One region of the Microtetraspora glauca genome, then DNA from elsewhere that is predicted to be linked to it. Evidence: predicted binding sites of a transcription regulator. Region 1 holds the regulator's gene; the other holds the start of a gene.
The links. Region 1 encodes LexA, which represses DNA repair genes until DNA is damaged. Its sites were predicted from a motif close to TCGAACANNTGTTCGA; they were not measured.
Positions count from the first base shown of each region.

Region 2: AB0I59_RS33035 (DUF6504 family protein) is a predicted target of LexA. The motif match lies at 1,788-1,803, and genes of this name have one in related genera.

Region 1 is NZ_JBFALK010000002.1:73,875-77,441, reverse strand. Features, by position in the region: gene AB0I59_RS03595 (vitamin B12-dependent ribonucleotide reductase) at 1-622, opposite strand, end outside; gene nrdR (transcriptional regulator NrdR) at 731-1,192, opposite strand; gene lexA (transcriptional repressor LexA) at 1,618-2,319, shown strand; gene AB0I59_RS03580 (MalY/PatB family protein) at 2,444-3,565, shown strand.
Region 2 is NZ_JBFALK010000022.1:78,452-82,018, reverse strand. Features, by position in the region: gene AB0I59_RS33045 (ABC transporter permease) at 1-395, opposite strand, end outside; gene AB0I59_RS33040 (ABC transporter substrate-binding protein) at 470-1,615, opposite strand; gene AB0I59_RS33035 (DUF6504 family protein) at 1,860-2,126, shown strand; gene AB0I59_RS33030 (DNA polymerase III subunit alpha) at 2,126-3,567, shown strand, end outside.

The DNA.
Region 1 (3,567 bases):
CGCTGGAGAGCAGTTCCTTGCTGGAACGGATGCGGGAGAGGTTGATCCCCGAACCGGAACCGCCCTTGAAGATGACGCCCTCTTCCTTGTACCACTCAAGGATGGACTCCATCTGGTCGTCCACGGCCAGGATGAAGCACGCGCTCACCTGCTGCGGCGAGGCAGTCCCCACGTTGAACCACACCGGCGAGTTGAAGCTGAAGACCTGGTTGATCAGGGCGTGCTTGAGTTCGTGGTCGAAGATCTCGGCGTCCTCGTCGCTGGCGAAGTAGCCGTTCTCGATCCCGGTCCTGGTGTAGACGTCCACGACCCGGTCGACGAGCTGCCGCAGGCTCGACTCGCGCTGGGGCGTGCCGACGGCGCCGCGGAAGTACTTGCTGGTGACGATGTTGGCGGCGTTGACCGACCAGAACTCGGGGAACTCCACTCCGCGCTGCTCGAAGTTGATCGAGCCGTCGCGCCAGTTCGTCATGACGACGTCGCGGCGCTCCCAGGTCACCGCGTCGTACGGGTGGACCCCCGGGGTGGTGAAGACGCGCTTCATCTTGAGCCCCTTACGCGCCGGCCGCTTGCCACCCCGTCCCCCGGTGCCCGTCTCGGTGCCGTTCACGATCTCTGTCATGAATTCCCCCTCCCGGGGCCCGGTGGAGCCCCTCGCATCCGATCACGTGTCTGTTTAACCACCGTGCGTGACGGGCGTCCGCGTCGGCCGTCCCGCCAACTCCCGCCGCTACTGCTGGACGGCGGTGCGCGCGGCTCTGAGCTGCTCGATCTCGGCCTCGAAGTCGGCCAGCGTCTCGAACCCCCGATAGACCGAGGCGAAGCGCAGGTAGGCGACCTCGTCCAGCTCGCGCAGCGGCCCCAGGATGGCCAGGCCCACCTCATGCGAGGCGATCTCGGCGCATCCGGTGGCCCTGATGCTCTCCTCCACGAGCTGCCCGAGCTGCGCGAGCGAATCCTCGCCGACCGGGCGTCCCTGGCAGGCCCGCCGCACACCGGCGACGACCTTGTCACGTGAGAACGGCTCGGTCACTCCGCTGCGCTTGCTGACCATGAGCAGAACGGTTTCCTGGGTGGTGAACCTGCGCCCGCATTCCGAGCAGGTTCGCCGGCGGCGAATCGCGGCCCCGTCCTCGGTAGAGCGGCTGTCGACGACCCGCGTGTCCGGGTGACGGCAAAACGGGCAGTGCACGTCATCGCCTCCCTGGAAACGCTTGCGCCCACCTCACGAAATCGTCGTGAAGCGGTCACGGAAACACAAGCTGTGGTGAAGTACATCGCTGTAACTACTAGATGTTGTGGTCCAACCGTAGAAGTGCCCGACCTTGAACGCAAGTCGGCCGCGACGGCTCGGGCGAAGTCGCTGTTCAACCTGGGGAATCACCCTGAACCCCGGGCGTGTCGCAGGCCCCGATGGCATCGCGCGGGCACATTACAAGAAGATCGGCGAAATCTCGGCAATATCGAACACGATGTCGATCGAACTCCCGTACGATGTTGCTACATCCACACAGGTGGCGGTATTCACATCGAATCGAACAATTGTTTGATGATGATCTTGGATCGAGGTACCGTCGCTCTGTGCGACATGAAGAACACGGATTGGGAGGTGGTTTGGTGAGCGGGCAGGAAGAGAGTGTCAGCGACCTTGCGGTGCGCAGGCGTGACTCCCTTGGTCTCACCCCCAGGCAGCGCAAGATCCTCGAGGTCATCCGCGACTCCGTGCAGCAGCGCGGATATCCGCCCTCGATGCGCGAGATCGGTGAGGCGGTCCAGCTGACCAGCACCTCCAGCGTGTCGCATCAGCTCACGGCGTTGCAGCGTAAGGGGTACCTGCGCCGCGACCCGCACCGCCCCCGGGCGCTCGAGGTCCGCTTGCCCGGCGAGCCGGTGCTGTGGGTCGACCCGGACGCCGCGGAGGTGGAGCCCGGCTTCAGCCGCCCGACCGCCGCGTACGTGCCGCTGGTCGGCCGCATCGCCGCCGGAGGCCCGATCCTGGCCGAGCAGAGCATCGAGGACGTCTTCGCGTTGCCGAAGCAGCTGGTCGGTGAGGGAACGCTGTTCCTCCTCCAGGTCAGCGGTGACTCGATGATCGACGCCGCCATCGCCGACGGCGACTGGGTCGTGGTGCGCCAGCAGCCGGTCGCCGACAACGGCGACGTCGTGGCCGCCATGATCGACGGCGAGGCCACGGTGAAGACCTTCAAGCGCAAGGACGGGCATGTGTGGCTGGTGCCGCACAACGCCAACTACGAGCCGATCCCTGGCGACGAGGCGACCGTCCTGGGCAAGGTCACCGCGGTCCTGCGCAAGCTCTAGGTCCCCGGCCCGCCGAGCGGGCCGACCCTCCGGACCGCGCATCCGGCGTCGCTCCGCGGTGACCTCTGTCACCGCGGAGCGGTCACGGAGCAATCAGGGTGATTGCCGCAAATAGGCTTGCTCTGTGACGCGCAACCTTGACCAGCTCAGCCTGGAGGACGCCTCCCTACGCGACGGTCTCAAGTGGTCGCAGACCTCGCCCGGCGTGATCCCCTCCTGGGTCGCCGACATGGACTTCCCCGTTCCGCAGGCGGTGCGCGAGGCGGTGACGCGCCGCGCCGAGACCGACCTCGGCTATCCCTCGTGGCTGGACGAGCCCTCCGTCGGTCCCCTCGCCGAAGCGTTCGCCGAGCGCATGGAGACCCGGTACGGCTTCCGCCCCGATCCCGGCCACGTCCGGTCCTACAGCGACATCAACCAGGCCCTCCAGGTGTTGCTGCACCTGACGACCCGGCCGGGTGACACCGTCGCCCTGCACACTCCGGCCTACCACCCGTTCCTGGACACCATCGCCGAGATGGGACGGCGGCTGCTGTCCATCCCGATGCTGCCGGACGGCGACGGGTGGCGGTTCGAGGTGCCGGACGAGCCGGCCGCCGTGCTGCTGCTGGTCAACCCGCACAACCCCACTGGCCGGGTGTTCACCGCCGAGGAGTTGGGCGCGCTCGCCGAGTACGCCGAGCGGCACGACGCCCTGGTCCTCTCCGACGAGATCCACGCCGACCTGACGTACGGGCCGCAGTCACACATCCCGTTCGGCACGCTGCTGCCCGCCCGCACCGTCACGCTCACCTCCGCGACGAAGGCGTTCAACATGGGCGGCATCCGCTGCTCCGTCGCGCATCTCGGCGCACCGGCCGTACGCGACGCGGTGAACCGGCAGCCCGCGCACATCTACGGCGCGCCCAACCTGCTCGGTGTGGAGGCGACCGTGGCCGCCTGGCGGCACGGCGACGCCTGGCTGGCCGAGGTCCTCGCCATCCTGGACCGCAACCGCCGGCTCATCGCCGAGCGGCTGCCGTCCCGAGTGGGCTACCGGATCCCCCAGGCCACCTATCTGGGGTGGCTCGACCTCGGCTTCCTCGACGAGGACCCCGCCGCCTACCTGGAGCGGGAGGCGCGGGTCAGGCTCAATCCCGGCCCGTTGTTCGGACCGGGCGGCGAGGGTTACGCGCGGATCAACTTCGGTACCTCGGAGCCGATCCTGGAAGAGATCCTGACCCGGATCTCCACCGCGCTGTCCTGACG
Region 2 (3,567 bases), on a different contig from region 1:
TAGACCAGGGTGAGCCCCCAGAAGTTGTAGAGGCTCCACCCGTGCTCGCCGAGTCCGAGGAGGCGGGTGACGACGCCGGAGTTGCCCAGCGTGGCGATCCAGGCGAACGCCAGCGGCACGCCGCCGAAGTTCGCCAGCACGCCCGACGCCGTGAGGACGGCCTCGCGCAGCCGCGAGGTGACGACGGCCTGGGCGAGGAAGGTGCCGAGGATCGTGCCGAGCACCGCGACCGTCGCCGACAGCTTCACGCTGCCGATCAGCGCGGTGAGGTAGGCGCCCTGCAGCGATTCGGCCAGGTTCTCCCCGGTGATCCGCCCCTGGCGGACGAACGTGCCGCCGAGCAGTACGACCAGTGGGGCGCCGAAGACGATCGCGACGAACGCCAGCAGCGGCACCGTCGCGATCCATCCTCTCGATCTCCTGCGGCTCCGGCCCGGCGCCGAGGCGGAAGCCGTACCCGCGGGAAGGCTCATCCGGAGACCGCGGCGCCCCAGCCGGTGGCGAGGGTCTCCTTGGCCTTGTTGATCTGGGCCTCGGTCGGGAAGGTGGGTGTGCCCTCGACCGCGGGGAGCTTGGCCACCACGGCGGCGTCGGCGGTGCCGTCGGCCTGCATCGCGGGCAGCAGGACCGCGCGGGCGTAGCCCTTGAGCCAGAGGTTCTGGCCCTCGGTGCTGTAGAGGAACTCCTGCCACAGGCGGGCGGCCGCGGGGTGCGGCGCGTCCTTGTTGATCGCCTGGGCGTAGAACTGGGCGTACTTGCCGTCGCTCGGGACGGCGACCTTCCACTCCACGCCCTTGGCCGCGAACTGGTCGGCGTACCCGGCGTTGAGGTAGTCCCAGTCGATGCTGATCGGCGTCTCGCCGTTCTGGACGGTCGCGGGGGTGGACTCGACGGGGTTGAAGTTGCCGGCGGCCTTGAGCTTCTTGAAGAACTCCAGCCCGGGCTGGATGTCGTCGAACGAACCGCCGCCCGCCAGGGACGCGGCGTAGACGCCGGCGAAGGCCGCGCCCGCCTTGGTCGGGTCACCGTTCAGGGCGACCTTGCCCTTGTACTCCGGCTTGAGCAGGTCGGCGTACGTCTGCGGGCAGTTCGCCACCTTCTTGGCGTCGCAGCCGATCGACACGTAGCCGCCGTAGTCGTTGTACCAGGTGCCGTTCGGGTCCTTCTGCCCGTCGGGGATCTTGTCCCACGCCGCGACCTTGTACGGCGCGAACAGGCCCTCCTGCGAACCGCTGAGGGCGAAGGACTGGCCGAGGTCCAGCACGTCGGGGGCGCGGTCCTGGCCCTTGAGCGTCTTCACCGCGTTGATCTCGTCGGAACTGGAGCCGTCGGGGTTGTCGCTGGTGATCGTGATGCCGTACTTCTTCGAGAAGGTGTCGAGCAGCTCCCCGTAGTTCGCCCAGTCGCGGGGGAGCGCGATGACGTTGAGTTTGCCTTCCTTCTTGGCGGCTTCGACCAGCTTGTCGAGCCCGCCGAAGTCGGCGGCCGAGGTGGCGGCCTTCGCGTCGGTCCCTCCGGAGCCGGCCGCGCTCTCGGTGGGTGCGGCGCCGCAGGCCGCGCTCAATGGGATGGCGATGGTCAGGGCGGCCACGAGGCCGGCGATGCGCGCAGACACGCTTTTGTCTCCCACTGTCGTACGTGGATCGAACGTAGGCGAACTCAATGCAACAAACCAGACCCAGTAAGCCCTGGGCAGATTGCGCTTTGGTGAACGGAAGGGCCCGGGACGGTGGCGCTTTGTGAACGGATCTCGGCGCGGTTCCGGCCCGAGTTGCGGTCGATCTTCTGAGAACATATGTTCGAAGTAGCACGTTGCGCCCGCCTTCCCCCGGGCGCCGACCATGGGGGGAAGATCCGTCTTGAGCAGACTTTATGGTGATCCGATCGAGGTGTGGATCCGGGACGACCGGCCCGCCCAGTTCGTCTGGCGTGACCGGCTCTACGCGATCCGCCAGGTCCAGGATCACTGGGTGGTGGCCCGCGAGTGGTGGAAGACCTCCGACACCGACCCGGGCGAGCGGCGGTTCTGGCGGGTCGAGGCCGGCGCGACCACCGGCGTCGGCACCTACGAGCTGCGCTTCGACACCGCGAGCGGCGGCTGGCTGCTGCTGAGGGCGTGGGACTGATGGGCTCCTTCGTCCACCTCCACGTGGCCTCCGCCTACTCCCTCCGGTACGGCACGGCGTTCCCGCCCGCCCTGGTCGCGCGCGCGGCAGCCCACGGCATGGACGCGCTCGCGCTGACCGACCGCGACGGCCTCTACGGCGCGATCAAGCACATCCGGGCGTGCCATGCCGAGGGCCTCGCCCCCATCGCCGGGGTCGACCTGGTCCTCGGCCCCAGGGAGCACTCCCGGGGCAAGGGCTCCCACGGTGGCGGCTCCCAGGGGGACGGCTCCCCGGGCAAGGACGAGTGGCGGATCGTCGTCCTGGCCCGCGCGGACGGCTGGGGCCACCTGTGCCGCCTCGTCACCGCCGCCCACCACGTGGGAGAGCGCGGCGAGCCGTACGTGACGCGCGAGATGGTGGCCGAGCACGCGCGCGGCCCCTCGGGCGACGCCCGGCTGACGGTGCTGCTCGGGCCCAGGTCCGATGTCGGGCACGCGGCGGCCGGACAGCGCGACGACGAGGCCAGGACGCTGCTGGCCGCCTGGCGCGCGGCGGTGCCCGACGTCGTGGTCGAGGTGACCGACCACTACGGCTACCGCGACGCGAACACCGCCGCCCGGATGATCGGCCTGGCCGACTCGGCGGGCGTCCCCGCCGTGCTGACCAACGCGGTGCGCCACCTCGACACCGCAGACCACCAGGTGGGCAACGTGCTGGACGCCGCGCGCAGGCTCGCCCCGCTGCACGTCCGGCACCTGGAGCCCTCCACGCAGGCGTACCTCAAGAGCGGCGAGGAGATGGGCCCGGTGGCGGCCCGGGTCTGCGGCGGCGACAGGAACCGGATGGTCCGCCTCCTGGCGGAGACGCGTCACGTCGCGGAGAGGTGCGCGCTCGATCCGGTCGAGATCGTCCCGCTCCTGTCCGACCCGCCCGGCGCGCTGCACCTGCCGGAGATCGGCGGCGATCCGGTCCCGATGCTGCGGAACCGCTGCGACGACGGCCTGCGCCGCCGGGGAATGGAACGTTCGAAAGAGGCCAGGGACCGGCTCGCCGCCGAGCTGGACATCATCGAGAGGAAGCGGCTGTCCGGCTACTTCGTCGCGGTGGCCGGCATCACCGACATGATCCGGGACATGGGCGTGCGCTGCGCGATCCGCGGCTCCGGCGCGGGCAGCCTGGTCACCTACCTCACCGGCATCGGAGAGGTGAACCCGCTCGAACACGGCCTGCTGATGGAGCGCTTCCTGTCCGAGGGCCGCCACGGACTGCCGGACATCGACGTGGACGTCGAGTCCGCGCGCCGGCTCGACTGCTACCGCGCGATCCTCGGCCGGTACGGCGAGGCGCGGGTGGCCTGTGTCTCCATGATGGAGACCTACCGCGCCCGCAGCGCGATCAGGGAGGTCGGCGCGGCCATGGGGCTGCCCCCGCACGAGGTCGACGCCGTCGCCAAGGCGTT